Regions from separate parts of the Lysinibacillus sp. FSL K6-4013 genome, predicted to be linked through region 4. Evidence: riboswitches for the same ligand, from Rfam matches in the RefSeq annotation. Region 4 holds a riboswitch; each other region holds the start of a gene.
What was found. Region 4 has a riboswitch for cobalamin ahead of MHB39_RS02905 (ABC transporter substrate-binding protein). Riboswitches for the same ligand answer to the same signal wherever they lie in the genome.

Region 1 (8,358 bases), 1.8 Mb from region 4:
ATAACGAAATTGCTCCGCAGTATAAGATCAAACTAAACGATGATGAATACTATCTATGGATTGATAATACAAACACTGGGACAATAGCAAACGTAAACAGTAGAAATATGTTTTACAACATCCTAGCTACCGATGAATTTAAAGAGGCCATTAATTATCGAGAGCAAAATAAATGATTTTTAAATAATAGTAGCAACGATCTGTACGCAACATAGATTGTTGCTATTTTTTAGGGTATGTTTCATATTTATCTGGCTCCATGTTGCTGGAAATGTTCTATCACTTTTTCAACGGATATAGAGCCCCTCCGTATTAGCTATCTTTTCAAATAGCTCAAGATTACGCTGGCTATAGATTAAAAAGGCTAATCCATTCCCACTAAATACCATATTCTCCTCAGGTAAAATGATATGTAGATGGAGATGGTCCGAAACAGCTAATTTTATTAGTGAAATTAATATTGTGTACTCATCAATGTTTAATAAAATGCCTTCTGTAAGATCTTTAGGGATAATTTTATTCCACTCATTCTCGTAGACTTTATAATACAATTGATCCTTATATAAAGGATCTGGTATGTAATAAAATGCATAAAATTCAGATGATTTTAACCACATCAATTCAAAAAATCTCTCGAATTTTTCTAGGCTTTTCTGATAAGAATGATAATCCTGCGTTTTTTCTTGGAAATCGACCATCTCCAATTTATCGAAGAATACTTCTACTTGACTATATTTTTTATTACTTTTTATCTGATAAGGGTAAATATCGAGTATTTTAGCACTTTCATAATCATACAATTGCTCTAGTAATTCTTCTAATTTTTTACTGTCTTTATTAGTTGCTTCCTTGCAAATACAATCGATTATATTTTCTAATGATATACCTTTTGACTCCTTTATTCCTTCTTCAGCACGGTAAAAGAAAAACGTAACGACCTTAGTATACCATCTTTCCTTTGTTGCACCATGCCAGCGTTTTACAAGCTATGCAGCTTTTCCTTCTTCCTGATACCAGCCCTCCCCATCTGTCATTAATAAAACTTGTCCAACTTTATGGTCGTGCTTTTTTACATAGTTTAAATAGATGGAATATTTAGATTTTTATTGATGGAATGGAAATGATTAATTATACTTAAATGATTAACGTTCGATTAGAAACAAATAATACTAGAGTATTGGGGAGAGAAGAATGGAAGAATTAAAAGTAGAAAAAGCAATTCAAGATATTTATCCAGATGATAACGCTTGGTGTTATGGGTGTGGCCGTTTGAATGATGATGGTCATCATCTTCGCACGGGGTGGCATGGTGAAAAGACGATCACAATCTATACACCTGAATCAAAATATATGGGTATTCCAGGATTTATCTATGGTGGTTTAATTGCTTCATTAATTGATTGCCATGGAACAGGGTCGGCAGCGCTTGCCTTGCATCGTAAAAATGGACATGAAATTGGTGATGGAGTGGAGCCACCTCGATTTGTAACGGCTAACCTTAATGTAGATTTCCTCAAGCCAACACCCCAAGATGTTCCCTTAAAGGCAATTGGCACTGTTGAAGAAATTCATCCGAAGAAATGGAAAGTAGAAACTGAAGTTTACGCGCAGGATACGCTTTGTGCTCGTGGAACAGTAGTCCTTGTAGTCATGCCTAGTACTTTTCTAAATAAAAATGATTAGCATTTTTAATAAGAAGAGCACATCTTATTCATAGATGTGCTCTTCTATTGCGTTTTTAATGGATTCATAATCAAGGAACTGTATTACTAATAACTGTCACAAAGCCATTTCTCGTGGCAGTTTCCATTAACGAATAAATAGAGTCACTGGCAGTTTTGTTAAACTCATACCATTGGTCAACAGTGGCGTCATAAATCAACACGTCTGGCTGTCCAGTCAAAGGTTTATCTGAAGATTGCACCAACGAATAGAGATCATAACGTGCTATGCTACTACCTTCCTTGTTCAAGAAATCATATTGGCCCATTTTATAATAGCCCCCAATTACGGTGCTATGCACAGACCATGTGTAGTCGTTAGGCTGTTTTATCTTCTTGCCCATATTTTTAGTAAATATACGGTGCATTTCTTCCATATAGGCATTGCCATTGATTTGCTCGACTACTCCCCCCATTGTCATGTGGTATTCATGAAGTAATGCTTTCACTTCCACACCCTTAATCATCAATGGCTCTGTATCGATTGAGATCGTTAAATGATCGTAATGAACTTTACAGCCAAAGATTTCTGCTAGAAAACGTAATGGTACAATGGTGCGTCCATTCTTTAAGTATGGCTTTGCATCCAATAATACCGTTTTTCCATTTACTGTGGCTTTACTACTGTTTAACTTTAAACTGACTTTCATCTCACTTTGGGTCAGTATCACTTGCCCATCCGACCAATGCACCTTAGCCCCTAAATTTTCACTAATCACGCGTAAAGGTACCATTGTTCGATTGTTTTTTATTTCGGGCTTCACATCCGTTTGTACTGTCATACCGTCCACTTTTAGTTGACTACTAGCTGCTGCAGCAGTTGTGATCGATGTAAGAATGACAATCAACATAAGGAAAATACCTGAACATATTTTTTTCATGATTATTAGCTCCTTTACTTCGCTATCATTACTTCATTCCATATGAACCCTATTATTTCCTTCTGCTATTAGCAACGGTAACAAAAAAATCCTGCATTTTAAGCAGGATTTTTAAGTAAACTTTATGAGGTTTATATATAGGTACGCTATTTCGTACCACTTGCACCAAATCCAGATTCTCCACGGACCGTTTGAGATAATTCATCTACTTCCACTAATTGAATAGAAGGAACAAATTGAATAACCATTTGAGCAATGCGCATTGATTTTTCTACAATAAATGGTTCTTGACCATGGTTGATTAAAATAACACCGATTTCTCCTCTATAGCCTTCATCTATAGTGCCTGGGCTATTCAGTACAGTTACACTATGCTTTAATGCTAATCCACTTCTTGGTCGAATTTGGGCTTCCGTTCCCTTAGGTAATTCAATCTGTATACCTGTCTTAATGAGTTTGGCTACGCCTGCTGGGATTTCTACTGCTTCTATGGAATAGAGATCCATGCCTGCATCACCAGGGTTGGCTTGTATCGGTAGCATGGCTTCAGCGTGAACTTTTTTAATTTTTACTTCTAGATTCATTGTTCTTCATCCTTAACGATTAAAATTGAATGTGTCATCTGTGATCGGCGCAACTTTTGCCTTGGCATAGGTAGCACCCTTTTGTGAAAAGAAATCATATGTGGAGCCTTCATTACGAATCCCATTCATCACAATTGGATTGACTTCCTCTTCTGGGAACATGGCTTCAAAGCCGACATTCATTAAAGCTTTATTTGCATTATAACGTACATATGCGCGCACTTCAGGTGATAATCCTGTTTCCGCATAAATATCATCTGTATACTTCATTTCATTTTGATATAAATCTAATAATAGCTCATAGCCCCATAAATGTAGCTCTTCTTGCTTTTCCTTTGAAAATTGCTTGAATAGATTTTGAGCAAAAAATCCAACTGCTACCCCATGGATAGATTCATCGCGCAAGATGAGTGAAATAATTTCTGCACTATTTCGTAGGAAGCCTTGTCCTCCTAAGTAGAGTGGATAGAAAAAGCCAGAATAAAACAGGAAAGATTCAAGCATAACGGATGAGAACATCGCTTTCCATAAGCTCTCTGGATTGCCTTCTTCAATACTATTATAAATGTCTGCTATTTTATTGGCCTTATACTGTAGAAATTCATTTTTCTTGACCCACTCAAATAGCTCGTCGATTTCTTCGTTTGTACAAAGCGTTGTGAAAATATAAGAATAGGACTTGGCATGTATCGCCTCGAATGCATCAAAAACGGTTAGGACAGCCTTTTCCTGTAAATCGTCTGTATAAGCGGCAACACGATTCATTCCGATATTTGTTTGTACAGTATCCAGTAAGGTTAATCCTGCAAATACTTTTTTATATGTGTCCTGATGCTCAAAGCTTTTCCATTGTTTAATATCTTTACTGACCGCAATTTCTTCTGGAAACCAAATTTGCTTCCATTGCTGGTCCCAAAATATTTGGGCAAGCTCACTTGTTGCCTTATTCCAATTGACTGCCTCATAAATTATATTTGACATGCTACACACTCCTCTAAGCTTTGTAATCGTTGACGAACATAGTAAACAGACTTAATGCCCTTGATCCACGCATAAATGTATACTTTAGCCAATTGTTCGGTTGTCCAATTGTCCGTTACATAAAGCGTCATGGAAATACCTTGGTCAACGTGCTTTTGAGAAGCTGCATATAAATCAATTAAATCATAAGGATTCACATCATACGCCTCCACATATAAATGACTATTGTCATTTGTTAAATGAGGCATTGGATAAATGGTTCTACTATCGGCGTAATCACGAACCTCTACGCGCTCTGTACATGGTGCGATTGAAGCCGTACAGCTACGAATATATGAAATACTACCAGTTGGGGCAATAGCCAAACGATAGGAATGGAATAGACCGTATTGCATTACATCCTGCTTTAACGTTTCCCACATCTTGTTCGTAATGATTGGTATATTGCCAAGCGCCTTCAATACAACAGGTGATAGTTCTTCGTCAATTTTATTGATATATTGGTCAAAATAGCTACCTGATGCATAATCACTGTCCTCAAATCGGTAGAAGGTTGCAGCTTTTTCTTTCGCCATTTCCATCGAAGATTTCAAAGAATAATAGTTCATCGCTTCCATAAAGTGATCCATGAAATCAATCGAATCTTTTGAGCCGTACAGGATGCCCTCCGTCACGAGATGCCCATGGAGGTTCATACAGCCAAGCCCTACAGAATGCATTAATTGGTTGGCTTTTGCAACAGACGGTACATTTTTAATATGTGTCATTTGCGATACATTTGTTAATAGGTGCATCGCTGTATCGACTAATGCGCCGAAATCCTTCACTTTACTTGCTGCATGGATATCGATGGAACCTAAGTTACACGATACATCTAATCCATAGTCGTTTGGTTGATCCTGGTCCGTAATGATACTTGTCTCTTGCACCTGCAAGATTTCTGTACATAAATTGGACATTTTGACACGTCCAATATTTTTTAAAGGATGTACCTTATTGACATTATCATCAAAGATTTCAAACGGATAGCCTGATTCAAATTGTGCTTTTTTCACCTCTGTGTAAAGCTTACGTGCATTTAAACGTTTAATTTTACGAATTTTAGGGTTATCAAGTAGCTCGTAGTACATGTCTGAAATGGAAATCTCAGACATACGTTTGCCATATTCTTTAAAAATATCGTATGGGCTAAACAAAACAATATCCTTATCACGTTTCATCAGTTCGAAGAAAATACTAGGTATAATAATTCCTGTTGAAAGTGTAGCAAGACGAATTTTATCATCAGCATTTGGTTTTTTTGATGAAATGAAATTTTCTATGTCTGCATGGAAAATATTTAGATAGACAACACCAGAGCCATTTCGTTGCCCTAGCTGATTCGAATAACTGAAAGAATTTTCTAACAGTTTTGCTACTGGGATGACACCACTTGCACGATTTAATATCTCTTTAATTGGATCACCTAAAGGGCGTAAATCTGTTAAGTTGACCCCAACCCCACCACCAAGACGTGATAGCTCTAAACAATAGCCAATATTTTCGGCAATACTATTCATGGAGTCATCCATTGATAATTTAAAGCAGCTAACTAATTCACCACGTGCTTTCTTGCCACTATTTAAAGCAGTTGGTGTTGCAGGCTGATAAGCTTCCATCATCGCTTCGACAGAGCGTTCTGCTAGAGCTGTGTTTCCTTGAGCCAAATACAAAGCGATAATGACTATACGATCCTCATACTTTTCTAAGATCTCTTCCCCATCACGACTTTTCATAGCATAGCTATCATAAAATTTACTTGCGCTCATAAAGGATGGAAAGCGGAAATTATAATCATAGGCTTTTTTGTACAACTTCTTAATAAATTCCATCTCGTACATGTCGATAAATGCTTTCTCATAGTAGCCCTCATCAACTAAATAGCGGATTTTTTCCTCAATATCTATAAAATAACGCAAACGTACGTTAACATACTCTAAAAAGTAGCGGCGCGTAGCTTCGCGGTCCTTTTCTAACTCAAGTAATCCAGTTGTACTATAACGATTCAGTACGTCGTTATTAAGCTTTAAATAGGTTTTCATCCCATTACCCTCGTTTCATAAAACGTTTGTATTGCTTCGTAATCTGTTTGATTACCTTGTAAATCTAATTTCCTTACTAGGGGTACATGATACGTAGCAGCGATTTTCTCACCAGCAGCGCCAAATACATGATGACCGAAGTTACTATTACCACTGGCAACTACTCCTTTACAAAAATCCCTGTTTTTTTCTAAAAAACGTTGTACCTTTGCTGGAATGTCACCTAAACCATCTGTGTAGGTAATTAAAAGATAGGGCTTGTTCAATCGCAATTCCTCGGAGAGCTCGATACATTCTGCCTTTAATTTGGATACAACATTGCGCACATTGCCAGTACGACTAGCGAATACGATCATAGGGCAATCAACTCAATTTGAGAAACAATTTCCTGAACATCTCCTATAAAAGTTCCATTCATCTCTAAAACAGGCACACTTAAAAACCCTGCATTAATAATCGTTTGCTTTGCTTGTTCATCGTGATCAATGTTAACAATTTCAGCTTCAAGTCCTGCACGTTGTAGTTCAGATTTTACCCATAGGCATTTTGGACAAATTGTTTTCGTATAAAGTTTCATAGAAATCCCTCTTTTCATAAAATAAAAAAGCCTATCTCCTCTAGAGAGATAGGCTAAATGGAAACGTTAACATACCAAAAATACTGACGTTCCCATCTCTTAATCCCCGAAGAAATGATTAATTTGTTTTAGAAAGGCAGGTCTCCTGGCTTTGCTTCATTCTCTGATTCCCTTCCCATGCGAATGCACAGTGGTTGCAATCATCGTCAGCTTCACAGTTGCGGGGACAGCGTCGGAATTGTACCGAACTTCCCTTTTAAACTACATGTAGTAGTACCTTTGTAAAACGAACACAATATATAGTTGTTGTTCAATAGTTTTAAGTTTACCATCCTTCAAATGAAAAGTAAATCTAGATTCTAAACTTCTTTATTTTTGGATTATTCAGTATTTTTTATTATGTAGTTCGAAATAGATTATCACTAATTACTTATACCTAAACAAAATATATATTTTAAACGATGTACGAGATTTTCTATTAAAATCTATCTACAGTAAATCTATTCATTTATAGAATGCCTAAAATAATCTTGAATAGCTATGGAAACAGTCTATATTCTGAAGAAAAATAGACTGTTTGACACTAGGAACATCTATTAGTGCTTTTCAATAAACAGGGCCAATTCCTTATAAAATTCCGGCGTTGCAGCAGAATTTGTATGAAATTGAGGATTATATTTGGATAAAAGCTTATATAATTTAGTTGCAGTTAATAGATTCTGTTCTCTATCGTAAGCCCTAAAACGATCATAGACCTCTTTCACTTTCCCATTTACTGAATGTGAAAAGTAATATTGCACTTCTTTATCCTCTAAGTAGTCTAGTTGCCAATTGTAACATATTAAATTTGTGAGGAAAAACATTTCTAATGCTGGCATTTCTCCACCTTTCATTAGCAATGTCATGCCATAATCAAAGGCATTTTCTAACCATTTCACTCCATGACGGTCCCTGTAAAAACGAATTAATTTTTGTAGACCATGCCCTTGTTCTTTCACAAGATACGAGTGAATATTCGTATTTCCAGCATTTCTTTCCCATTCATCAAGAGAAAATTTATATTTTCTTATCAGTTTCATCCAAAGCTTTTGAAGTTTCTCTTCAGAAATAGCGTGTGTTTGTTTATTCCACTTTAACAGCATCTCTAAATATTCTAATACAAAGCATCTCTGGATCTCAAAATGATCCAAATTGCTAAATAGAGTATCTTGATCAATATCAATGCTATCCTCTAAAATTTTTTCATCTATCAGCATTCTATTGCCCCGACTAACTCACGTTTTATATTTAAATAGGCATAATTAATATTTTTGTAATCATCAGGATTTTCTTGTATTAATATTTTGATATAAACTTGTAGGGAAATCATGTGCTCACTAGAAAGGTTGTTCATTATTTGCTGCTTTAACTGATTTTCATAAAATAAAATTGAATGAGATGTCATCTTGTTCACTCCTATTCGTTCATAAAAAAAACATCTTTCCCCTTAGGTAAGATGCTAGCTATGACTTAAATACTACATAGTTCTTCAAC
Region 2 (8,358 bases), 1.6 Mb from region 4:
ACGGAAACTGGCTTCACGGAAATCTCCCCCTGATGTATGCTCGTTGTGCCCGCGACCTGTTAGAAGTGTAAAATGAATATCTGTTACAGGGAAGCCTGTCAGTAGCCCATGATGGTCACGCTCAAACAGGTGCTTTTCAACAAGGCGCTGATTGCCTATGGATAAATGATCTGCATGACAGGCATTGCTGAAGGTATTACCTGTTCCACGTGGATTTGGCTCCATTAATAAATGCACTTCTGCATAATGCTTGAGGGGCTCGAAATGACCATAGCCCGTTACGGTTGTCGCAATGGTTTCCATATATAAAATTTGCGGCTCACCAAAGGAGACAGCTATTGAAAAACGCGTCATTAATACCTCTGTCAGGACCTCCAATTGAATGACTCCCATAATATGCACATGGATTTCCTGAAATTTTTCCTGCCAGACCACACGCAAGGACGGCTCTTCTGCTTCGAGTAAACGGAAAATCTGTAGCACTTCCTTGATATGCTGATCGCCCTCATATTGAACCTTTGCCTGTAAGGTTGGGACAAGCTCATAGGGCTGGGATAGCATCGTTGTACCGATTCGATCTCCAATATTTGCCTGACTCAGCCCTTTGACAGCGAAAATCTCTCCTGCCTCAACCTGTTGAATGGTCTCAAAGCGACTGCCATTATAAAGGCGAATTTCGGTCACTTTTTCTGTTATTTCGCCAAATGAAAATTCATCCCGCACATGCAACGAGCCCTTGATCGCCTTCATAAAGGTTAAACGCTGGTGCCCATCATGACGAATTTTAAAAACCTCGCCCTCAAACGGGGCATCCTTGTCAAAATGGGTACATGTTAACAGTGGGAGCTGGTCAAGAAATTCCTGAATGCCCTCATCCTTTAAGGCTGAGCCAGCAAAGCAGGGGAAGGCACATTCATGTTTAATCATTGCCTGTAACTGAGCAAGACACTGTTCATGCTCCAATGACTCATTCAGAAAGGCATCAAGCAATTCTTCGTCGCGCTCCGCCAGCCATTCCATGATGCTATTTGATACATAATCTGCTCGCAGCGGCTCATCGACGAACAACACATGCTGAGAGCAATCTTTGTGAAGCTGACTCATGACAGCCTCCACATTGGCACCTTCACGATCAATCTTATTAATAAAGAAAAAGGTAGGAACATGGTATTGACGTAAAAGTTGCCACACTGTTTCTGTATGGCCTTGTATCCCTTCGACAGCGCTAATGATAATAATGGCATAATCCATTACTCGAATGGCACGCTCCATCTCAGGGGAGAAATCGACATGCCCTGGCGTATCAATCAATGTGTATGTATCGTCGCCAATGCTTATGCGCCCCTGCTCAGCAAATATTGTAATGCCTCGTCTGCGCTCTAGCTCATGATGATCAAGAAAGGTATCCTGATGATCGACTCGACCACGGGCTTGAATACTATTTGTATGAAAAAGTACTTGCTCAGAGAAGGTCGTTTTCCCTGCATCCACATGCGCAAGTACACCGATTGTTTTGTACATAGGAAATCCTCGTTTCTATAGATTGCTATCTTTTTATTGTAACAGAATACTAGCTCCTTTATTTCTTGTAAAATAGTTCGTCTTTATGTCGAAATAGTGCTAATATAATGATGATTATACTATTAGCATCATACTACTGATTGCGCGATAAATTTTCTTCTGCTAGTCTATCAATAGTATTGAACATTATAGAACGTATTGGTGCAAATGGCATTTGTCATTTGCTTAAAAGGGAAATCGGTGCAATTCCGATGCTGTCCCGCAACTGTAAATGGGGAGTCTATACAGCATGCCACTGTAGTGAAACTATGGGAAGGCGTATAGATGATGAACCTAAGCCAGGATACCTGCCAATATGTATTTTTTGACTAAGAACCACGAGGATGGGGATAGTGATATAGGTAATGATACCGTTATTTCACTATGCTACTCTCTTGGCGACAAGAGGGTTTTTTTATGCCCTTCCAACCACCTGGGTAGTAAAGAAGTCTCTGATTTCTTTCTATATTTTAACAACAAAGGAGAAAAGGACATGAAGAAATGGAAAAGTATCTGGCTGATGATAATCATTGCCTTGGTCGCTGTTTTAGGGGCTTGTAACGCAAAGGACAAAACAGAATCAGCAGCACAAGGTGAAAAGGTTGAGCCATCCGAGGCAGCAGCAGAAGTAACCATTGAAAATAATGACACAACACAAACATATAAGGAAGCACCGACAAAAGCGATTAGCTTAAATCAACATGTAACAGAAATCATGCTAGCGCTTGGCTTAGAGGATTCTATGGTAGGGACGGCTTACTTGGATGATAAAATTTACGAGCCACTGCAAGAGGCATACGATAAAGTCCCTGTCCTTTCCGATCAATACCCAACGAAGGAGCAAGTCATTGATGCCGAGGCAGATTTCCTATATGCGGGCTGGAAAAGTGGCTTCGGGGAAAAGGGTGTTGGCACACCAGAAGAGCTTGAAGAATTAGGCATTCATACGTATTTACATACGGCTTCCAACATGACAAAGCCAACATTAGAGGATATTTTTACCGATATTCGCAATATCGCGAAGATTTTCCGTATTGAGGATCGTGGTGAAGCTTTAATTGAGCAGATGACGAAAGATGTAGAGGCAGTACAAGCTAAATTACCAAAAGATAGCGAAAAATTACGGATTCTTGTGTTTGATAGCGGTGAAAAGGATGTATTTACAGCGGGTCAAAACTTTATGAATGAGCTAGTGACAATCGCGGGTGGACAAAATATCTTTGGTGATGTGGAATCAGGCTGGACAACTGTGTCGAAGGAAGATGCAGTGGACCGCAATCCAGAGGTAGTTGTCGTAATTGATTACGGTGAAACAACAGCAGAACAAAAGATCCAATTCTTAAAAAATGATCCAGCATTGAAGGAGATGGAAGCTGTTAAAAATGAGCGCTTTGTTATTCTACCACTTTCAGCAGCGTCTGAAGGGGTTCGTGCGGCAGAGGCGATTGAAATTTTAGCAAAGGGCTTCTATCCTGAAAACTTTTAATCCATTCGAGCTAGCGTTTTGCTAGCTCCTTTTTTATAAGGAGCGATAAAAATGAACGCATTTCAAAAAAATGTACCAGATCAAACTTTTGAAACATTAAACCGTCATGGTGAATTCACACGTCTTGCAGTCAGCCCCGGCATTATCAATAAGCATTATACGCCTGCGCAATTTCAAAAAATAGCCGAAATTGCAGGCGAAAAGGGAGCAATAAAGTATTCGGCCTCCTACAGTATTCTCGTATCCATTCCAACAAGTGATGCGTCAGAAGCGATACAAGCCTTACAGGAAGCGGGTCTTTATGTTGTGCCCTCAGGTCCTATCATTGCCATGAGGGCCTGTGATTTTTGTGATGGTGAGAAAATGGAGGCTGCCCCGATAACCGAACAGCTCTATCATGCCATGGTGGGGATGACGGTACCTGCAAGAGTCCGTGTCAATATTAATGGCTGTGCATCAGCTTGCTACAATGCAGTCTATGATGATATTGGGCTCGTTTACCAACAAGAAAGCTTTGATGTCTATTTAGGAGCAGTACCGATGGGAGCAAAGGCACAGGCTGGCAATTTATTCGCTAAGAGGGTAGACGTCACACAAATTGAAGATGTTTTACTGCACCTGATAAACCTTTATAAGGAGCATGCTCGCCCAAATGAACCCTTTTATAAATTTTATCGCAGAACAAAGTCCGCAGAATATTGGGAACTAGTAAAAAATTCGATTAAATAGCAGGAATATTACTTAGGGTGTCGAAGTATTGTAGTAAGGCACAGAATATTACAATACAAAGGAGCAAGAACATGACATCGAAACAAGGGATTCAACCAGAAGATCTTTATCACTTAAAATCAGTAGCAGATCCACAGCTTTCACCAGATGGGACAGAGGTAGTTTATGTAGAGACACGTATGGACGAGAAGAAAAACGACTATATATCGAATTTGTTTTATATAAACTTGAAGGACAAAACACCACAGCAATGGACATTTGGTGAAGATAGAACGAGTTCCCCTGTTTGGTCACCAGATGGCAGTCAAATTGCATTCTTGTCAACGAGAACAGGTAAGTCGCAAATTTATGTTCTTTCGAAAGCAGGTGGAGAGGCAAAACAGGTGACACATTGTAAAAATGGAGCGACATCCCCTGTCTGGTCACCATGCGGCAAGAAAATTGCTTTTTCAGTCGTGCTAGGGAAAGGTGAAACCATCCTAGATAAAGCGGAGGATGAGAAGAAAAAGGATAAAGAGCTAAAGCCACTAGAAATCGAGAAAATGAAACACAAATCGGATGCTGGTGGATTTATTGATATGGAGCAGTTTACCCATATTGCCATTGTCAATGTGGAATCAGGAGAGCTAGAGCAAGTGACAGAAGGCAAAGAGTACTTCCATCTGGGTACTTGGTCGCCAGATGGCAAATACCTTACGTACTTAGCAGATAAGGCGGAGGATTTAGATTTCTCATTTAATGTGGATATCTATTTATTGGATTTAGAATCTAAACAGAGTCACAAGCTAACAGAAGGTTCGGGTGCATATTACCAAACGGCTTGGTCTCCGAATAGTCGCTACCTTTCTTTTGTAGGCGGAGAACGTGAATTTGAAAATGCCACACAAGCGAAGCTATGGATTTATGACATGGAGCAAAAACTACTAAACGGTGTAACAAGTGAATTTGATGCGCCTGTCGGTGATTATGTCATCGGTGATTTCCTGCAAGGTGTAGCGTCACCACGTGTGCAATGGATGAATGATAACCATAGCTTCTACTTCCAAGTCACAGATCACGGCAATGCGGCGATTTATTTCGGCAATGTAGATGGCGAAATTTACCCAGCTATCCATGATGATCAATATGTCTATGGCTTCTCGCTTGATCCGCAAAATGATCAGGCTATTGCGGCTATTAGCACAACGACCAATCCAGGCGATCTGTTTTATGTGAACCTAAAAACGGGTGACAAAGAACAGTTGACGTCAATTAATGAAGAATTTCTAAAGACCAAAACATTAGCTGTCCCAGAAAGTATTGAATTTGAAGGTGCAGAAGGCTGGCAGGTCAATGGTTGGATCATGAAGCCAGTTGGCTATGAAGCAGGGAAGAAGTATCCTCTCATTCTTGAAATCCATGGTGGTCCGCATGCAATGTATGGCAATACCTACTTTAATGAATTCCAAATCCTTGCTGCACAAGGCTTTGCAGTGCTTTATACGAATCCGCGTGGTAGTCATGGCTATGGTCAAAAATTTGTGGATGCAGTACGTGGCGATTATGGTGGTAATGATTATGCGGACTTAATGGCAGCAGTAGACTACGCTCTGGAGCACTATGATTTTATTGATCAAGATCGTCTAGGTGTAACTGGTGGAAGCTACGGTGGTTTTATGACCAACTGGATTGTGGGCCATACAAATCGCTTTAAAGCAGCTGTGACGCAGCGCTCCATTTCGAACTGGATTAGCTTTGCTGGTGTCAGTGATATCGGCTATTACTTTACAGACTGGCAAATTCAAGCAGGACTCGATGATATTGAGAAGCTATGGCATCATTCACCGCTGAAGTATGTAGACAAAGTGGAGACACCATTATTGATTTTACATGGTGAAAAAGACTATCGATGTCCAATTGAGCAGGCAGAGCAATTGTTTATTGCCTTAAAGTATCGTAAAAAAGAAACAAAATTCGTGCGTTTCCCTGAGGCGAACCATGAACTGTCAAGAAGCGGCAAGCCCACATTGCGAATTAATCGACTTGAATATATTCGAGATTGGTTTGTGAAATATCTATAATCGGGTGGCCTAAGAAGAGGATTTCTTCTTAGGTCACTTTTACTATATAGGACGTCTTTTGAAAAAGCTCTTTGGTGTATCCTGACAGCATCAAAATTTGCGAAAATCTTTACTGAAATCATCGAATGAAATGGTTTCGAAATGCATTTTTTCGTTATTTAATGTAGGAATAGTACCAACTAAAGCAATTTTTAAGTGCGCCCTCAGGAATAAACCTTTTTTCAGGTTTATCTACCTTATGTTCATTATTTGGTGGAAGCCTCTCCGCCCCATAAAAAAAGAATCACAACAGGTGTGATTCTACATTGCTTAGTCGATTTTCTGGATGAACACGACCTTCAGATAATTAAATTCAGGGTATTCACGTGGTACACGGAAATCCTTTGGTAAACCATATTCCTCGACGATTTTATAGCGTGTACGAGTCTCTTTAAAGGCTTGGTCGATAAAGCCTTTGAACTTTTTCATGCCGAAGCTGGCATTATTTGTGGAAGCCACAATCATGCCATTTTTAGCGGTAATGGCAATCGTGTCCTTCAGTAATTTTGGGTAGTCCTTTGCCGTTGAAAAGGTCATTTGCTTTGTACGTGCAAAGCTAGGTGGGTCTAATACAACAAGGTCAAACTGTAAAGCATGGCGCTGCGCATATTTAAAATAATGAAAGACATCCATGACTTTTATATCCTGTGCCTCATAATCAATATGATTGACACTAAATTGCTCAATTGTTTTGGCTAGACTGCGCTTGGCTACATCTACACTCGTTGTTTTGATGGCACCTCCTAGAGCAGCTGCTACAGAAAATGCTCCTGTATAGGAGAACGTATTTAGCATGTCAGTATTGTTTGCATAACGCTCACGAATAGCCAATCGCACCTCACGTTGATCGAGGAAAATGCCTGTCATGGCACCATCGTTTAAATGCACCGCAAAAGTCATGCCATTTTCTTTTACCATGATAGGAAATTCACCTGGTGTGCCCATCACAAAATCATCCTGCTCGATATACTGTCCTTTGCTATCAAAACGTTTTTTCTCATAAATCGCTTGATAGTTCACTGTCTCAGCAAGCGCCTCATAAACGACTTCTTTAAATGAGTAAATGCCCTCACTATACCAGCTCACCATGTAGTAGCCGTTAAAAAAGTCAATTGTGAGACCGCCGATGCCATCTCCCTCACCGTTAAACACACGAAAGGCTGTTGTGTTTTCATTGCTGAAGAATGCAGCACGATTGTCGATGGCCTTTTTGAATTTCTTCGTAAAAAAAGTTTGATCGATGGTTTCATTCGCATCGGTCGTTAGCACCCAGCCAATCCCTTTATTTTGGATTCCGTAGTAACCTGTTCCGATAAAACGATTATGGTGATCCAAGAGCTTTAGGAGCGTGCCTTGCTCAGCAGGTAAATGTCGTGCATCAACTGCATCCTTTGAAATAAGTGGGTAGCCTTTTTTTAATTGATCAGAAAAGGGCTGTTGTATTTGTAGTGCCATTGTTTGTGTCATAGTGTCATCCTTTAAAAACGTTTTGCTCTATTATCGCACTGTTTGAGCGGGATAGCCAAACTTATTTCAGGAATTGCGCAATTTTTGTCACGGTTTCAATCGTTGCGTCTTCAAAATAATTCATTTTACTGAAATAGCTATGGATTAATCCTGGCATTGTGATATGTTCGACTGTCACACCTGCAGCCGATAACTTTTGTGCATAACTTAGACCCTCATCAAAGAGAACATCTGCCTCTGCGGCTAAAATGAGTGTTTTTGGCATTTTACGGACATCCTCTAGCTGAAGGGGGGATACAAGCGGATTGGTGAAGTTTGCTTCCTCTGTATAGTGATGAGAGAACCACTGCATGGCTTGTGTATCTAAGCCATAATTTTCACCATATGCTAGATAAGATACTGTTGAAAAATCAACATTTGTAACGGGATAGATCAGTGCTTGAGCTTGTAGTGTTGGACCTTCCCGTGTAGTAGCTAAGTGCGCAACGACTGTAGCCAAATTTCCACCTGCACTATCCCCAGCAACCGACAATCGACTTGCATCTCCACCTAAGGCTTCAATATGGTCATGTACCCACACTAGGCTATCGTAGGCATCATATAAGGGCGTTGGGAAGGGATATTCAGGTGCTAAGCGGTAATCCACTGATACCACAATTGCCTGTGCCTGATCTGCTAATAGCTGACAGCCTGCATCGACAGATTCTAGATTGCCATAAACCCAGCCTCCACCATGGTAATAAACAATAACAGGTAAAGTTTTGCCGAAGACGGGCGTATAAAGCCGTACTGTAATTTGCGCTCCATCTCGCACCGTAATGTTGTAATTCTCAATCGATGCTAGCTTCGGTTTGTGCACGGATTGCCATTGCGTAACCGTCCGCATGGCTCTCGCTTCCTGCGGTGTAACTTTGTAATAAGGTGTAGCAGTACGCTGAGCTTCTAGATAATGAACAGCTTCTTTTCTTAAAGTTGTCATCTTCATCATTCCTTTATTGTGAGTTTGTTATTCTTATT
Region 3 (8,358 bases), 1.8 Mb from region 4:
ATTGATGACGGTCCAGCACCTGTAGACTATCTTTCATAATAGTGAGCATTTCTTCCTCGCTTGGTACACGAGGGCTATGAATATCATAGACGCCTAAGCCAATTCCTTTATTATAGGGTTGCACTTGTAGTGAAGAAATAAGTTCCCCATGGCTTCGCGATGTTTCAATGGAAATCACATCTGCATCTAGTGCGCTAATCGGTTCGATGAAATCATTAAATTCGCAGTAACACATATGTGTATGGATTTGTGTTTCATCTTTGACACTAGATGTAGCAAGCTTGAAGGAATTGACAGCCCAATCTAAGTAAGCCCCCCATTCTTCCTTTCTAAGCGGTAAACCTTCTCTTAACGCTGGCTCGTCCACTTGAATAATCGAAATTCCTGCGTTTTCTAGTGCTTCCACCTCTTTGCGAAGTGCTAATGCAATTTGATAAGCGACATCTTGACGGGAAAGATCATCGCGCACAAAGGACCAATTTAATATCGTTACTGGCCCTGTCAGCATGCCCTTTACAAATCGCTTTGTTAGGCTTTGAGCATAGGCTGATTCTTTTACGGTAATTGGTGAGGCCCACGCAACATCTCCATAAATGATCGGAGGCTTCACACAGCGTGACCCGTATGAAACGACCCATGCTTTTTCTGTAAAGGCAAAGCCAGTCAATTTTTCACCAAAATATTCTACCATGTCTGTACGCTCAAATTCACCATGAACAAGTACATCGATATCTAATTCCTCTTGTATAGTGATCCAGCGCTTTGTTTCGTCTTCTAAAAATGTTTCATAGGCTTCATTCGATAATTGTTTCTTTCGCCACGCATTACGATTTCTTTTCACTTCATCTGATTGCGGGAAGCTACCGATTGTAGTTGTTGGAAACAGCGGTAATCCTAAGGCTTGTTGTTGGATCGTTTGTCGCTTCGTAAAATTACTGTGTCGTTCAAAATCTTGCTTTGTCACAGTTTGAACGGCTTGATGAATTAACTTATTTTGGCGGATTGGATGATTTTTTAGAGCCTCAATCGCCTTCATACTTTCTGAAAAATTATGTTGTAAGGAACCATCTTTATCTCGTCTGAATTTAGTCAGCCCCGTGATTTCTACGATTTTCTCATCTGCGAAGGCCAGAGACTGCTTTAAAACAGGGTCAAGATCATTTTCAAGAGAGGTTGTGATTGGAACGTGCTGTAGGTTACTTGATGGTTGAATCCATAGTTCAGCAGCATGACTTAGCTGTTCAATGGCTTGAATTGTCGCATTGACCTCCGCCAGGTTTGAACGCCAAATATCACGGCCATTCACTACCCCTATTCCTAATACTTTATCCTGCGGGAAACCAAATTGACGAAGTGACGCCATATTTCCTTTATAGCCATGAACAAAGTCCAAACCGAATCCTTGAACAGGCAATGTACTTAATGCTTCATAGGCACTTAAAGCTTCGAAATAAGTCTGTAGCATTATTTTAGCCTCAGGAACGGCAGTGGCTAACTGGTCATACATTTCTTTCACCAGCTTTATCTCTGCTGGATCAAGTGTTAAGACGAGGGATGGCTCTTCTAGCTGAATCCAAGTGGCACCTGCATCCACTAATTCTTTTAATACCTGCGTATAGAGTGGTAATAAAGCTAATAAGTACTCAACCTGTGTTAATTTGTTGTAGCCTTTCGTTAACTTATAAAATGTATAGGGACCAATTAGTGTCGGCTTCGCAATGATACCGAAAGTTTCCTTCGCCTCTAAAAAGTCGGCTAACACTTTATTTTCTGTTAGTTGTAAGGCTTGTCCCTCATACTCTGGAACAATGTAATGATAATTTGTATTAAACCATTTTGTCATTTCACTAGCTACGGCTGTTTTGTCTCCTCTTGCTACACTGAAGTAGGTATGAAAATCGACTTTACCACCTTGCCAGTTAAAGCGCTTTGGAACTAAACCAAACATCAAAGCTGTATCTAACATTCTATCGTAAAACGTAAAGTCGCCAACTGTCACCATATCGATTCCAAGTTGCAGCTGCTTGTTTATTCTTGATAAACGGATTTTCTTTAATTTTTCCTCAAAGTCCTCCTCAGAAAGTTCATTGCGCCAAAATGCTTCTAGTGCTTTTTTCCATTCGCGTTCCTCCCCTATATAGGGATAACCGATCAATGTACTTGTATAGTTCATGTTTTTAAGCTCCTTTTTTAGAAAAAATAAAAAGCCATTCTCCTATTAGGAAAATGGCTGCATGTTAAAATTAATAATGCTAAAACAATACGAAAAAGTATCTACTTTCGCATAAACGTTATCGCACAGTGCCTATTTGGTCACTTTTCACCACCTATTTCCACGTAGGTATTTGGTGTGTACTAGAAATTGGCAGGTCTCCTGGCTTTCCATCAACACGCCTCACAGCCTTCCCAGTTTCTCCAGTGGCATTTGTGATTTGCTCCGAATTACAGTTGCGGGACAGCGTCGGATTTTCACCGACTTCCCTTTTAAGCCAAAATTTCATTTGGCACCAAGTCTTACACATTATTCAATTATGCTCCTACTATAGCATACATTTCAGAATAGTAGAAATTATTTTTAAACAATTATATAAATTATTTCTATAAATATTCTAGGAATTATTAAATATCTTGGCTAAGATAAGGCTACATTGTATTCCGTTAAAAAATTTGTTACTATAAATAGACAATTATGAGAGGACTGATGAATGGACAATGTTGAACTAAACTATATTTTTATTTGAATTGAATGATTTCAAACCAAAATATAGGGTTAGTCTATCCATTTTTAACAATCAGTTGGCATTTTATTTGTCATGATACGAGTGGCAAATCGACTTTATTCAGTGAAAGACTAATCCTTCCAATGCACGATTGGAGGGATTTTTTTCTTGCTCTCATCGTTGAATCTGTACCTTTCATCTACTCGTAAAGGAGAGAGATAATATGAGCGATTCAGATACTATTGTGACGCATGTAATACTCCGTATAAGTCGTTAATATCCATCTACTTATACGGAGCAATGAAGCATAGATGGATAGACCGACTTTGTATGAAAAGGAAAACTATTGCAATACAAAGGAGGAATTATTATGTCCATGATACAAGTACAAAACCTAACTTTTTCTTATCCAAGTAGCTTTGACAATATTTTTGAAGGGGTAAACTTCCAAATCGACACGGATTGGAAACTTGGATTTATCGGGAGAAACGGACGAGGTAAAACAACATTCTTTCAGTTGCTATTAGGCAATTATGAGTATAGCGGAAAAATCATCTCTTCCGTAGACTTTACTTATTTCCCCTATCCCGTTTCGGATCCAAATAAATATACACACGAAATTTTTGAAGAAATTTGCCCTCAGGCAGAGGATTGGGAATGTCTACGTGAAATAGCTTACCTACATGTAGATGCAGAGGTCATGTATCGACCTTTTAAAACATTATCCAATGGCGAGCAAACAAAGGTGCTGCTTGCTGCGTTGTTTTTGACAGAGGGTCAATTTTTATTAATTGATGAGCCAACCAATCATCTAGACACGGATGCACGAAAGACGGTTTCAGATTATCTTCGCAGGAAAAAAGGATTTATTTTAATTTCACATGACAGAAGCTTTTTAGATGGCTGTGTTGACCATATCCTATCGATCAATAGAGCCAATATTGACGTTCAAAGTGGAAATTATTCTTCTTGGAAGTTAAATTTTGATCGTCAGCAGGAACACGAAGAAGTAACCAATCAACGACTGCAAAAAGATATCGACCGATTAAAACAATCCTCAAAGCGTTCGTCAGGTTGGTCTAATCAAGTGGAAGCCTCCAAAAACGGCACAACCAATTCAGGTTCCAAACTGGACAAAGGCTTTGTTGGACATAAAGCAGCCAAAATGATGAAACGAGCGAAGAACCTGGAATCCAGACAACAAAGAGCTATTGAGGAAAAATCAAAACTGCTAAAAAATGTTGAAAAAACCGAGTCATTGAAAGTAGAGCCATTGGCATATCCATCAAAAGAAATGGTTGTTGTCACGGATGTATCGATTCGGTACGATGACCATATCGTGAATAAGCCTATTAGCTTCAAAGTGGCACAAGGGGATCGAGTTGTTTTAGATGGCAAAAATGGAAGCGGAAAAAGTAGTATGTTAAAACTTATTCTAGGTAAGCCCATCCAACATACAGGCTCCATCAAGTTAGCTTCAGGTCTAGTCATTTCCTATGTTCAGCAGGATACATCCCATTTAAAGGGATTGCTTTCGGAATTTATTGAAGAGCATGGTATTGATGAGACGTTATTTAAATCAATCCTGCGCAAGATGGATTTTGAGCGTATTCAATTTGAGAAGGATATCTCTCATTATTCCGGTGGGCAAAAGAAAAAGCTGCTAATTGCTAAAAGCTTGTGTGAGAAGGCTCATTTATATATTTGAGATGAACCACTCAATTTTATTGATATCTATTCACGCATGCAGATTGAAGAGCTCATAAAAAGCTCTCATCTCACAATGGTGATTGTTGAGCATGATCAGGCATTTCAACAAACTGTAGCAACGAAAACGATAGCGATGTCGTAAAGAGAAGAATCCATTTTATGGATTCTTCCTTTTTAATGATATTGAAACCAATGAACCCATTTAGTAGTTGTCTCTTTCACGATATATAGCTCACCTAGTGATGCACTTTGCGCTGGCAGTAATCTTGGAAACCTTAATCGAACAAACCAGGAGTGATTAGCCACATTTTCTCCACAGAAGTTCACCGCCATTTTATAGTAATTCTTCTCCATGCCAGTTAATATTGGCATGGGCTTTATCACCTCAATTTGCCACTCCTGATAATTAGGGCTTGAGCCATATACTTTTGGAATGATGTCAGCTAATGCTTGACTAAGCTCGTCTTTGTCTTTCTCCGTTGTTTTCATCAATACATCTGGATTTGGACATATGAAGCCTTCAGGTTCTGATCCCGAAGTAGCTGTTGGAAATAACAAAAGCATACATAAAAAGGGCATTATTATTTTTTCCATTGTTCAACTCCCTTTCTTTAAAAATGCTCGATAATTTACTGTGATTGGTGCACTCTATAAAGTATCATCCTGCAGAAAGGTCACTATTCCATGAAAAAATTTGCTTATGTTTTAATGGCTATCTTCACTATGTTCATTCTGCCATGTAAGATCTATGCGCAAAGTGAACAAACTGATGATCAACTAATCAGGGACACATTCATTACAATCCTTAATCCATTTATCGAAAAGGAAATTGATCATTACTACGGCTATCCTAAGCAGTATGGCTTGTATGATGTGAAAATTTTAAAGATTGTCAAAGAAAGTCAGTTTAGCTTTAAAGTTAGCGTGGAAGTTACCACCTTTGAGCATGCACATTCCCCGCCTTATAGTAAGGAAATCATTACATTTGAAATCAGTCCAAGTGGGGTCAGCACAATTCGCTATATACATGAGGCGGATGATGTAGAAAAAGCAATAGACGCATTTTATAGGGCAACACTGTTAGATATACAGCAGAGTTTTAAGCTGGACTTATCATCGTATACTTCCTACCGATACGATCAATTGCAATATCAAGCTGAAATAAATCATGATATGAAACCCCTTGCTACGATTGCAGAGGAAATAGTGACCACCATTTTATTTCCTGAGCGAAAGATACCATACAAAAATGTCATAGACCCTGTCACCTACATCAAGGGTGATACAGGCTATATGCTCTTTAAAAGGGCGGATGGTACAAATGTAAGCTATCAACTGCAAAAGAAAGACGGCACATGGATCGTAACAGATAAAGCAAGTAAACCAGGTAGGAAAATGGAGGATCTGTTGCCTTGGTATATATAGAAAAAATGAAGCCAACTGATTCCATCAGTTAGGCTTCATTCTTTAAGAGTATTTGCATCATACTTTTTATAATGCCCATGTGTAGACTTTCATGGTTCATATGAAAGACAACCATATCCCCCAATGTTTTCATACCTAAAAAAGGCTCTTTTAGCGGTTCATGTAAATGTCCCGCACAAGCTTGTTCAATAAGTATAGGTTGTTCCTCTAGGAGCTTAATGATTTGATCCATTGGTGGCGGTTGCTCAGTCCAGTTATCCGGATTACTGCCACTAGGAAACATGACATGATAGGATAGGGGCAAATGCCTTTCTTGTGAAACAGCTGGAAAAACGGTATGATCCCAACCAACTAATAGATGACCAGCATTCCAACGAATAGTGTTTTTATGTCCAATGGGTATCTGATCAACAATATTCTCAGGGATTGTACGTAGAAATTCAACAGTCCAATTACGCCACATTTTCATTTGCTTAAATAATTGTTCTTCGTTCATATACTAGCTCCCTTTCTACACGTTTTAAGTTATATTCAATACCATGGATTAAATTAATTTATAGTAAATTACGGTTGCTTCTAATTCTCTATCTGGTGAAATAGTATATTGCGGAATTTTCCCTACTTCTTGATAGTCTAATGATTTATATAATTTATTGGAAGGATCCCCTTCTCTCGTATCTAAAACTAGCAAGGAGCGGTTTTCTTGTTTTGCTCGTTCCTCTGCTTGTTGCATCAGCGCTCGTCCAATACCGTTGCGTCTAAAGTTGGGATGTGTCATTAACTTGCAAATTTCAGCACGATGAATGCCATTTGGTTTGCTAGTTAAATGCAATTGAATACTACCTGCAATTTCATGATTTATTTTCGCAATGAACAGTAAGACATCTGACGCTAAGACAGATTGCCAATATTTTATCGCTTGTTCTTGTGTGAGTGGAGGTAAAAAACCTACGGATGCTCCTTCATCTACGACCATAATCAATAATTCAGTAAGCCTCTCCAAATCTTGCTCAATATGGTGAAGCTCAATTATTTCAATCTTTTGCATGCCGAAAGCATCTCCTTTTTATAAAATTATTCCCTACTATTAAAACAGAAATTACTTTTCCGAAATCGTTTCTAAACGTTGAGTAAGAACTCGTTGTATTTTCTATAAAATTTTTCTGGCACAGCGAGATCAATTTCAGCTAATTTTGCCTCTATAGATTCAAAGAATTTTATACATTCTTGTTTCCTATTTTGTTGAATTAAGAATTCTAACAATTGAAACATATACTGTTCATTGTATTCGTCTAGCTCTAAAAGCTTTTGTAGGCAATTATACTTTAATAAAGTGTGGGCAGCGTCTGTACGTGCAATATACTGTTCAAGCACATGTAATACAGATTGCTTTAAGCGGAGCCTGATTTGATTAACCCATAAATACTCCTCATCTATTAAAAAATCACCCTCATAGCAATTCAATAACTGCTGAATGGATTTCTCATCATGTTGATCCTGCTCCAATAGTTGATTCAGCTCATCATAATCAGTTTGAATTTCCGCATTTAATTTATAGTGATTATTGACCAAGAGTATGGGATCTTGAATACCATTGTCCTTTAATATCTTTCTTAAATGATAAATAGTTGTATGTAAATTACTAGCTGCCTTTTCAAAGTTCAAATCTGGCCACAATTCCTCTAAAAGAACTGCATTTAACATAGGCCGTTTTTGGTGAAATAGTAAATATAAAAATAGTTCACGTACTTTTCTTGTTCGCCACTTAATCACATTATGTTGAACATCCAGTAGATAAAAGCTGCCTAATGTATGCGCATATAATGAGTTTTTCTTCTCATCCCTCGGCGCCACCGTCACGACCATTTTTTTCTGTGCTTTTGTTAACGCATTAATCAGTCGTTTTTCCTGTACTGGCTTTAATAAATAATCTGTTGCCTCAACTTCAAAAGCCTCCACGGCAAATTGTGTATGAGCTGTAACAAAAATGATTTGTAAGGATGGTTGCTTGTGTAGGAGCTGCTTTGCAAGTTGCATACCGTGTGTGTCAATCATTTCAATATCTAAAAACACTACATCAATTATTTCTTTTTCAAGAAACTGGAGGGCCTCAGTTGAATTTGTAAATGTTCCCTTAATGTTAATCTGAAATTGGGCAAGTTGTTTAACCATAATAGATAAAACATCAATGGCCAATTTTTCATCATCAACGATCATTATATTCATGTGACACCACCCTCTGGTAATAAAATGACAATTGTTGTTCCCTTTCCTTCTTCGCTGTAAATTCGTAAACTAGCATTTTTTATTAATTTAAATTTCTTTAATGGATTCATAAAGCCAATTCTTGTACTTTCTTCATTTAGCAATTGGTGCAATTTTTCTTCTGAAATTCCTACACCATTATCATAGATTTTAATTCTTACAAATTGTCCCTCTCTCTGTAGGCTTAATTCTATGGTCCCTCCCTCTACTTTTTTAGAGATACCATGGAACACTGCGT
Region 4 (8,358 bases):
AAATGTTCCAATAGAGTCTTCAACCTCTTTAGCCTTTGTACCATCCTCTAGCATTGTTAGGCAGTACGGACAGCCCGATGAAATAACTGATGCATTTGTTGCAAGAGCCTGCTCAGTTCGCGCTACGTTAATGCGATTTCCTACATGCTCTTCCATCCACATTAAGCCACCACCAGCACCACAGCACATCGCTGTTTCGCGATTACGTTCCATTTCAACAAGCTTCACGCCAGGGATACCTCGAAGAATTTCACGTGGGGCATCGTACACATCATTGTAGCGACCTAAATAACAGGAATCATGGAAAACAATCGTTTCATGAACCTCATAGTTTAGCGCTAGACGATTTTCCTCAATTAGCTGATTTAATAACTCAGTATGATGATACACTTCGCCTTTCCAGCCAAAGTCTTGATATTCATTTTTAAAGATATTGTAAGCATGAGGATCGATTGTTACAATTTTCTTCACGTCATTTTTCTCAAACTCATCAATATTCGCTGTAGCCAGCTCTTGGAATAAGAATTCATTCCCTAAACGGCGAGGTGTATCCCCAGAGTTTTTCTCTTTATTACCTAAGATTGCAAACTTCACACCAGCTTCGTTTAATAGGCGACAGAAAGCTAAAGCAATTTTTTGAGAGCGGTTATCGAAAGCTCCCATCGAACCAACCCAGAATAAATATTCCATTTCCTCACCAGATTTTTTTAGCTCTTTTACAGTTGGGATTTGGATTGTTGGATCTAGATCACGCCAATTTTCTTTTTCCTTACGGTTTAAGCCCCAAGGATTACCTTGTCGTTCGATATTCGTCATTGCACGTTGAGCATCAGGATTTACTTTTCCTTCAGTCATTGTTAGATAACGACGTAGATCAATGATTTTATCAACATGCTCATTCATTACTGGGCATTGATCTTCACAGTTACGACATGTCGTACAAGCCCAAATTTCCTCTTCTGTAATGACATCGCCAATTAAAGATGGACTGTAAATATCCTCAATTACAGCACCTTCAGCACCAGCTGCCATTGCAAGTTGATTACCCTTTGTATTGGCAAAGAATTGATAAGGCACCCATGGTTTTTGTTTTGTTACAACAGCGCCCGTAAATGTTAAATGATCACGCAATTTCACGATTAAATCCATAGGAGACAGCATTTTTCCTGTTCCTGTTGCTGGACACATGTTTGTACAACGTCCACATTCTACACAAGAGTATAGATCGAGCATTTGCTTTTGCGTGAAGTCCTGTATGCGTCCTACCCCAATAGAAGGCATATCCTCTTCGCTTTCAGCATTTTCTCCTGCTTCTTCTAAAGCCTCAAAATCAATTGGTGTTAATGTGCCCGTACGATCTAAACGATTCATGTAAACATTAAGTGGACTGACAATTAAGTGGAAATGTTTAGACTGCGGTACGTACACAAGGAACGTTAATAGAATTAAAAGGTGTGCCCACCACATTACATAAAACACGCCAGCGGCAACTGATGTAGGTAGGAAGCCAAAAATAGCAGCAATACTTGAAGCAACTGGTTCCGTATAAGTTAATCCCTCACCATGCCAAATTAATCCCATACCATTAGCGAATAATGTAGATACCATTAATCCCCCAATGAAAATTAATACAAGACCATTTTTCCATCCTCGTTTTAGCCGCACCAGCTTTTCAACATAGCGGCGGTAAAATGCCCATACTACCGCGATTAAAATCATTAAAACTACAAGCTCTTGGAAGAATGTAAAGACACCATAAAAAATGCCTAGTGGCAGATGTGATTCTGGTGCTAGTCCTTTCCAAATTAAATCAATGGCCCCTAACTGTACCATCAAAAATCCATAGAAAAACATAACGTGGATTAAACCACTCTTTGGATCCTTTAATAGCTTATTTTGACCAAATACATTGACCATAATATAACGAAGTCGTTCTTTAACACTTTCATCAAACTCAACCTTTTTCCCCAATTGCACATACTTATAGCGTGTTTTCAACAGGTAGAAGAACAATCCTACTGCATAAAGCACAACCACGACTGTTAAGACAATGTTAGCAATTAATAATGGACTCATGGTTGGTCCCCCCTTTAGTTTGTCGTAATTTTCTCTCTTTGTGACGAATTTGCTAGTTCATACAGAAATGTACTTCACTTTATCATTATATTCCTATTCTAATAAATGAGTGAGCATTCAGTCAACATAAAACGGAAATATTTCTGATAATTTTATATTCTTACATTTTACAAGAAAAAAAGCCACCCTGAATTTTTCCAAGGTAGCATTTTTTTACTTTCCTTATCAATTTATACTTACTGAATATCATAGATTCAGTACACGCCTGAACATTTGCTAAAAAAGCAAACAAGCCTCTATCCCTCATAGGGGAAAGGAGGCTTTATTATCTGACCTTTTAATATGACTACAAAAACATTTACTAAATCAAACTTTTATTTTTTAAAAACATTTCCGCTGCGAATATATTCAACATCCGCTACGTTTAAGCGCGCATTTACAACACGTGCAGCTGCAAATAAATAATCTGATAATCGATTTAAATATTTTTGTACAACCTTTGGCACATCTTCAACTTCTTTCATAAGCGTCACCATTTCACGCTCTGCTCGACGTGCAACCGTGCGGGCAATGTGTAAAGTTGCCGCTGCTGGTGCGCCTCCTGGTAAAATAAAACGTTGTAAAGGTGGCGCTTCGTCTGATAAAGCATCTATACGAGCTTCTAGTACTTCAATCGGTTGCTCTGTTAATTTATAATGGCGTTCTTTCATCACATTAGCAAGGTCTCCACCAGCATCGAACAGCTCATGCTGAATTGTTTCTAGGTCTGTTAAAATATCTTTGAAAAGCGCTTGATCTAATTCACTTACTGCTTTCCCAATAAAGGAGTTTAATTCATCAATTGCTCCATATGTTTCCACACGTAAACTATCTTTATCAACACGTCCTCCAATAAGACTTGTTTTCCCCGTATCGCCTGTTTTCGTGTAAAGCTTCATTTCTCTCATCTCCTAAAACTGGTTTTTATAATTCCTAATCGCCTGAACTGTTGTTTCATAGACACCCTTTGCAATCATTTTACCAACTTCCGTAATTGGGCCACCATACAGCATTTCTTCCCCTTTTTGAGTTGCAGCAATTAACAGACTATCTGTAGCAGTACCTGTTGCAATGGTTCCACTGCGCTCATCACGAATATTTTCTGATTGCAACGCCTTTGTTTTTGCCTCAGTTGCTGTCATTAATGCCTGAAAAAATGCCTCTTCCGATAAACAACCATTAATGATAACCCATGTATTAATAGTACCAATATATGGCTCATCTTGTCTTTCATGCACCCGAGATACATCAACTGCATTGCCTACGCCAGCTGTTACAGCTACGATTAAACTGCCAAAAGGAGCTGAAAATTCATTAATGGCCACTAGAGCTGTTGGTACTGCTGTTAGCATAACAACAGTATTTGTAGGTGAAAAATTTTCCCTTTTTAAAAAATCACTAACTTCGCTTTTTACATCGCTGATAACATAATCACCAGGAACTGAGCGATTTAATAAGCAATTATGCCAGCCAATACCTGGGTTATGAACTGCAGAGGATACGGTCTTCAAAGGAAGCTCTGCTTGAAGTTTGATATATTGCTCGGTTATCGTAAAGTGCTCTTTTGTAATGACAGCTCGCTGCTGGTAGTTAATAGCTGCGGGCATCATGGTAATTTGTGGTTTTGGTATTTCAGGATGTGCATACGTAGTCACCCGTGCTTGGTAAACATCTTCAATTTGAGAGGCAATTAATACTTCATGGGGTACCCCCATTGCTCTCACTTGCCCACTCTCCATAAGTAACAATTCATCACAATAAAGCGACGCTAGATTCATATCATGTAGTACCATAACAACCGTTAAACCACATTCCAAAGCTTCCTTCCGAACCATATCTAAAATTTGACGTTGGTGTGCAATATCTAAATGATTAGTTGGTTCATCCAGTAATAGGATTTCTGCAGCTTGAGCTAAGGCCTGTGCTACAAATACCCTTTGTTGTTCACCGCCAGATAAAAATTCCATCGGTGTATGCTCATATCGCTTTACACCTGTTTGAAGCATAGCATGTTGAACAGCCTGCTCATCTTGTGTAGACCAACTTGAGAAAAAACCTGTTTGATGCGGATAGCGCCCTAGTGAAACTGCCTCTCTCACACTGTTCGAGAAAGCATTTGCATGAAGCTGTGGTAATACAGCCATTTTTTTCGCCAAAGCACGAGCATTATAAGAAAGAATATTTTGTCCATCAATCGAAATGGTTCCAGCAGTAGCAGGTAAAATACCACTCATTACTTTTAATAATGTAGATTTCCCGCTACCATTCGGCCCTAGAATGCCAAGAATTTTCCCTTTTTCAACGGTAAAACTAATGTCCTTGACGATTGGTATATCTTCATAGCCACCTGATAGATGTTCAACAACAATCATGCCCGTACCCCCTTGCTTCTTCGCTGCTTATAAAAAATATAGGAGAAAACAGGTGCTCCAATAAATGCCGTAATTACACCAATTGGTAGCTCTCTTGGCACAATGATTGTTCGTGCTACTAAGTCGCAAATAATAAGTAATGTTGCACCATTAAAAAAAGATAATGGCAATAAGTGGCGATGATCAGAACCCCAAATCATCCTTGTCATATGCGGCACCACTAATCCTACAAAGCCAATTGTGCCAGAAACCGCTACAGCCGCTCCAGTTAACATGGAGCCACCTGCTAATATCAAATATTTACTGCGCTTTACATTAACACCTAAATGTTTTGCTCGCTCTTCACCATACAACAAAACATTTAGTTCTCGTCTTTGCGTCCATAGCATAATTGAACCTACAATCACAAATGGAATGATCATTTGGACATATGGCCAACCACGCATCGAAACAGAACCAAGTAGCCAGCCTATTACCTGACGTAATTCTTCACCAGATAAGGCAATCATTAATGAAATAAGGGAACCTAAAAATGAACTAAAAATAACACCTGTTAATATCAACGTTTCCATTTTCAATGAGCGGTCTACGAGTCTAGCAAAGCTCATAACAACTACCATCGTGATGATAGCACCAATCATACTGAAGGTTGGCAGCGCATACAAACCGACAACAGGTATAGAAATACTAAAAAAGATCGTTAAAACAGCACCAACAGAAGCCCCTGATGAAACCCCTAGTGTATATGGATCTGCTAATGGATTTTTTAATAAACCTTGGAATGCTGCTCCAGCAATAGCTAGAGATGCGCCTACTAGTCCCGCTAATAACACGCGAGGCAAACGAATTTTCCAAAAGATATTGGCGGCTGTTTCATCAACCGCCTTATTCCACAATACTTCTAGTGGAATATGAACTGAGCCTATCGCTACGCCACACCAGATGCTAATAAGAAGAAGCGTACATGTTAGTGTATAGGCTAGTGCTATTTTTTTCACTTAAATACCTCAGGATAGATCGCTTTTGCTAATTCTTCTAGACCTTCTGCTAAACGTGGTCCTTGACGACTTGTTGTGCTTTCATCTACCTGCACAATCGCATTATTTTTTACGGCATTAATCGTATCAAAGCCCGCACGTTTTGGTATCTTCGTCAAAATATCTGGTACATAATGATATGTCACCACGATGACATCTGGGTTTTTCGCGATAATTTGCTCTGCATCAATTTTATACCAATTATCGCCATCTACAGCTACATTCTCTGCATTGAGCATTTCAAGCATTGCATTCATAAATGTGCCATTACCAGCTGTATAAATATCTGGCTCATCCGATGCTTCAACTAACACTTTTTTTGGTTCAACGTCCTTGACTTTAGTCAAAATTCCTTCTACTTTAGCCTTCATATTAGCAACAATTTTTTCTGCCTCTGGTAATTTTCCTGTAGCACGTCCAAGCTGCTCAATTGTCGTATATGTTTCATTAAAGTCTTGTGCATTTTTCACTACAAATACTTTTAAACCTGCCGATTCAAGCTGTGCAATAGCCTCTTCTGACAGAGACATGCTAGATTCGTGAGAAAAAACGATATCTGGTTTTAAGGCAATAATTTTTTCAATATCGTATTCCATGCCGCCAACCTTATCTTTCTCAGCTGCCTCTGGTGGATAATCGTCGTTGTCAGTAACACCAACTATTTCATCATTTAAACCGAGCCCAAAAAGAATTTCAGTGTTACTTGGAATAAGTGAAACAATTTTCTCAGGAGGTGCTTCGAGTGTAATGTCCTTACCAAGGGCATCTGTTATTGTCATTGGGAATGTTGCTTCCTCCACCTGTGCCTTTTCTTGCTGTGTTTGCTGCTCATTAGCTGGCTTGTTATCCTTTGCTTCCTGTCCACAAGCAGCTAGCAAGCCGACTGCTAAAAATGCTGATAATCCTATTTTCCAAAATTTCTTCATGTGAATCCTCCTTGGTTGATCCGTGCGATATTTCTTATTCTAATCAAAATAATACCCCTCATCTTTGAAAGATGAGGGGTCAAAATCGCACCAAAAAAACTGATACAAAATCCACCACCCTATCCTCGTAGGTTGTATGTCGTTATAAAGGCAGGTCTCCTGGCTAGTGCTGCTTGCGATTTTCAAGCCTTCCCGAAATATTCAGTGGCATCATTTGAAAAAACTCACACTTACAGTGGCGGGACCGCATCGGAATTACACCGATTTCCCTTTTCACTTTACTTAAGTAAAGAACCTTTATAATATTCAGTTGATTTCATTATACATGAAAATGAAAGAAGTCGCCTCCATTCAAGACGACTTCCAAGCTATTATACAATTTCAGAAAAGTATTGGACTGTTTTCATTTGAGCACCCATTTCTCTTAATGACCATGTCTGCTCTAAATAAACGTCCGCAAGTTTTTCATATTTCCCACCAAATTTATGTGCCCATTCAACCGCTACAACACTTTCATAAAGATGAGCCATCTTTTTCGCCATATCTTTTGCTTCAAAAGTTTTCGTCGCTTCGTCTAAAGCGCTAAAGAGTTGTAGTTTCGCAGACATATCCTCCAATTTTTCTTTAACGATTTGTACCAATGAGCTGTCAGCTAATTTGTCTAATCGTTCCTTCATCTCATGTACAAACAATTCATGGGCATGGAACTTAACTACCAAACGAATGAGTTCTAAGGCCAAAATATTAGCCGTCCCCTCCCACACCGTCAACACTTGCGCGTCTCTTAATAAGCGTGGCGTTACAAAGTCTTCGATATAGCCATTACCTCCGTGTAATTCAATTGCCTCACTAGCATAATGAACGGCTTGCTCTGCCGTTTCCTTTTTCATAATGGCAATATATAAACGATTCATAATAAGGTCTTGCTGTGTTCCCTGTCCACTCGTCACTTTATCGTATAACTGAATAAGATCAAAAACTGTCGCTACCTCCACGTGCAACTTAGCTGCAAATTTACCTAAAGTATCCTGAATCATAGGGTATTGTGTTAAGGGCTTGCCAAATGCATGTCGATTGGTTACATAATGTTTTGCCTCTAAGAAGCCGCGACGCATAATACCAATTGAAGCGACTGCATTACAAATTCTTGATAGATTTAGTGCTTCTAGCATGTAATAAATCCCTTTATTTTGCTCTCCTACAACATAGGCAAGTGCACCTTCAAATTCTACCTCACCAGAGGGAACAGCCCGAACCCCTAGCTTATCTTTCAGTCGGCGAATACGTAGATGATTCGCTGTTCCATCTTCTTTGCGCCATGGAACTGCAAACAACGTTAAGCCTTTGGAACCTGCTGGCGCATCTTCTAGTCGCGCCAATACCATCGCTACACCACACATGCCTGCATTGGATGCAAAGTATTTTTCACCATATAGGCGATACGCAGTGCCATCCTTTCTAGCCTCCACCACATTTGCACCAACGTCAGAGCCTCCTTGACGTTCTGTTAAAAATGTCGCACCTTCATATAAATCTGTGTCTCCTGTTGCACAAACATGTGGTAAAAAACGCTGCTTTACCTCTTCATCCGCATAATGGTCTAATAGATAGGCAGTAGCCATCGTCAATGTTACGGGACAGTAAAAACCGGGCTCTGCATGTGATAGCATATAACCTTGCGCAAAGCTATAAACATAATTACCCTTGTGACCTAGCTGCGGAATATCCTTGTGTACATAGCCGACAATCCCTGTATTATATGTCTCTTCAATCGTCTTTTTATAGCCATCATTAACCCAAACCTCTGATATCTCTTCACCGTAGGCATCATATCTTTGAAGGCGAGGCTCTCCCTGTCGATCTGTATACTTTGCCCTCGTATCAATATCACCTGCACATAGCTCACCA

Region 1: another riboswitch for cobalamin. It lies ahead of MHB39_RS11795 (glutaredoxin); the one in region 4 lies ahead of MHB39_RS02905 (ABC transporter substrate-binding protein).
Region 2: another riboswitch for cobalamin. It lies ahead of MHB39_RS10975 (ABC transporter substrate-binding protein); the one in region 4 lies ahead of MHB39_RS02905 (ABC transporter substrate-binding protein).
Region 3: another riboswitch for cobalamin. It lies ahead of metE (5-methyltetrahydropteroyltriglutamate--homocysteine S-methyltransferase); the one in region 4 lies ahead of MHB39_RS02905 (ABC transporter substrate-binding protein).

The regions. Positions count from the first base shown of each region.
Region 1 covers NZ_CP152031.1:2,384,990-2,393,347, reverse strand. The annotation lists gene MHB39_RS11835 (hypothetical protein) at 1-176, shown strand, start outside; gene MHB39_RS11830 (hypothetical protein) at 288-800, opposite strand; gene MHB39_RS11825 (PaaI family thioesterase) at 1,192-1,683, shown strand; gene MHB39_RS11820 (stalk domain-containing protein) at 1,754-2,602, opposite strand; gene dut (dUTP diphosphatase) at 2,749-3,186, opposite strand; gene nrdF (class 1b ribonucleoside-diphosphate reductase subunit beta) at 3,199-4,167, opposite strand; gene nrdE (class 1b ribonucleoside-diphosphate reductase subunit alpha) at 4,155-6,248, opposite strand; gene nrdI (class Ib ribonucleoside-diphosphate reductase assembly flavoprotein NrdI) at 6,245-6,604, opposite strand; gene MHB39_RS11795 (glutaredoxin) at 6,601-6,825, opposite strand; cobalamin riboswitch at 6,943-7,121, opposite strand; gene MHB39_RS11790 (hypothetical protein) at 7,422-8,081, opposite strand; gene MHB39_RS11785 (hypothetical protein) at 8,075-8,269, opposite strand.
Region 2 covers NZ_CP152031.1:2,216,464-2,224,821, forward strand. The annotation lists gene MHB39_RS10970 (translation factor GTPase family protein) at 1-1,521, opposite strand, end outside; cobalamin riboswitch at 1,704-1,891, shown strand; gene MHB39_RS10975 (ABC transporter substrate-binding protein) at 2,054-3,046, shown strand; gene MHB39_RS10980 (precorrin-3B methylase) at 3,098-3,775, shown strand; gene MHB39_RS10985 (S9 family peptidase) at 3,847-5,835, shown strand; gene MHB39_RS10990 (class I SAM-dependent rRNA methyltransferase) at 6,145-7,341, opposite strand; gene MHB39_RS10995 (alpha/beta hydrolase) at 7,403-8,320, opposite strand.
Region 3 covers NZ_CP152031.1:2,360,894-2,369,251, reverse strand. The annotation lists gene metE (5-methyltetrahydropteroyltriglutamate--homocysteine S-methyltransferase) at 1-2,173, opposite strand, end outside; cobalamin riboswitch at 2,347-2,527, opposite strand; partial or broken gene MHB39_RS11700 (Lsa family ABC-F type ribosomal protection protein) at 3,091-4,572, shown strand; gene MHB39_RS11695 (hypothetical protein) at 4,605-5,024, opposite strand; gene MHB39_RS11690 (DUF3888 domain-containing protein) at 5,115-5,855, shown strand; gene MHB39_RS11685 (DinB family protein) at 5,884-6,351, opposite strand; gene MHB39_RS11680 (GNAT family N-acetyltransferase) at 6,400-6,903, opposite strand; gene MHB39_RS11675 (response regulator) at 6,975-8,081, opposite strand; gene MHB39_RS11670 (ATP-binding protein) at 8,078-8,358, opposite strand, start outside.
Region 4 covers NZ_CP152031.1:589,116-597,473, reverse strand. The annotation lists gene MHB39_RS02925 (heterodisulfide reductase-related iron-sulfur binding cluster) at 1-2,076, opposite strand, end outside; gene MHB39_RS02920 (cob(I)yrinic acid a,c-diamide adenosyltransferase) at 2,451-3,014, opposite strand; gene MHB39_RS02915 (adenosylcobinamide amidohydrolase) at 3,027-4,487, opposite strand; gene MHB39_RS02910 (iron ABC transporter permease) at 4,484-5,485, opposite strand; gene MHB39_RS02905 (ABC transporter substrate-binding protein) at 5,482-6,450, opposite strand; cobalamin riboswitch at 6,582-6,764, opposite strand; gene MHB39_RS02900 (acyl-CoA dehydrogenase family protein) at 6,822-8,358, opposite strand, start outside.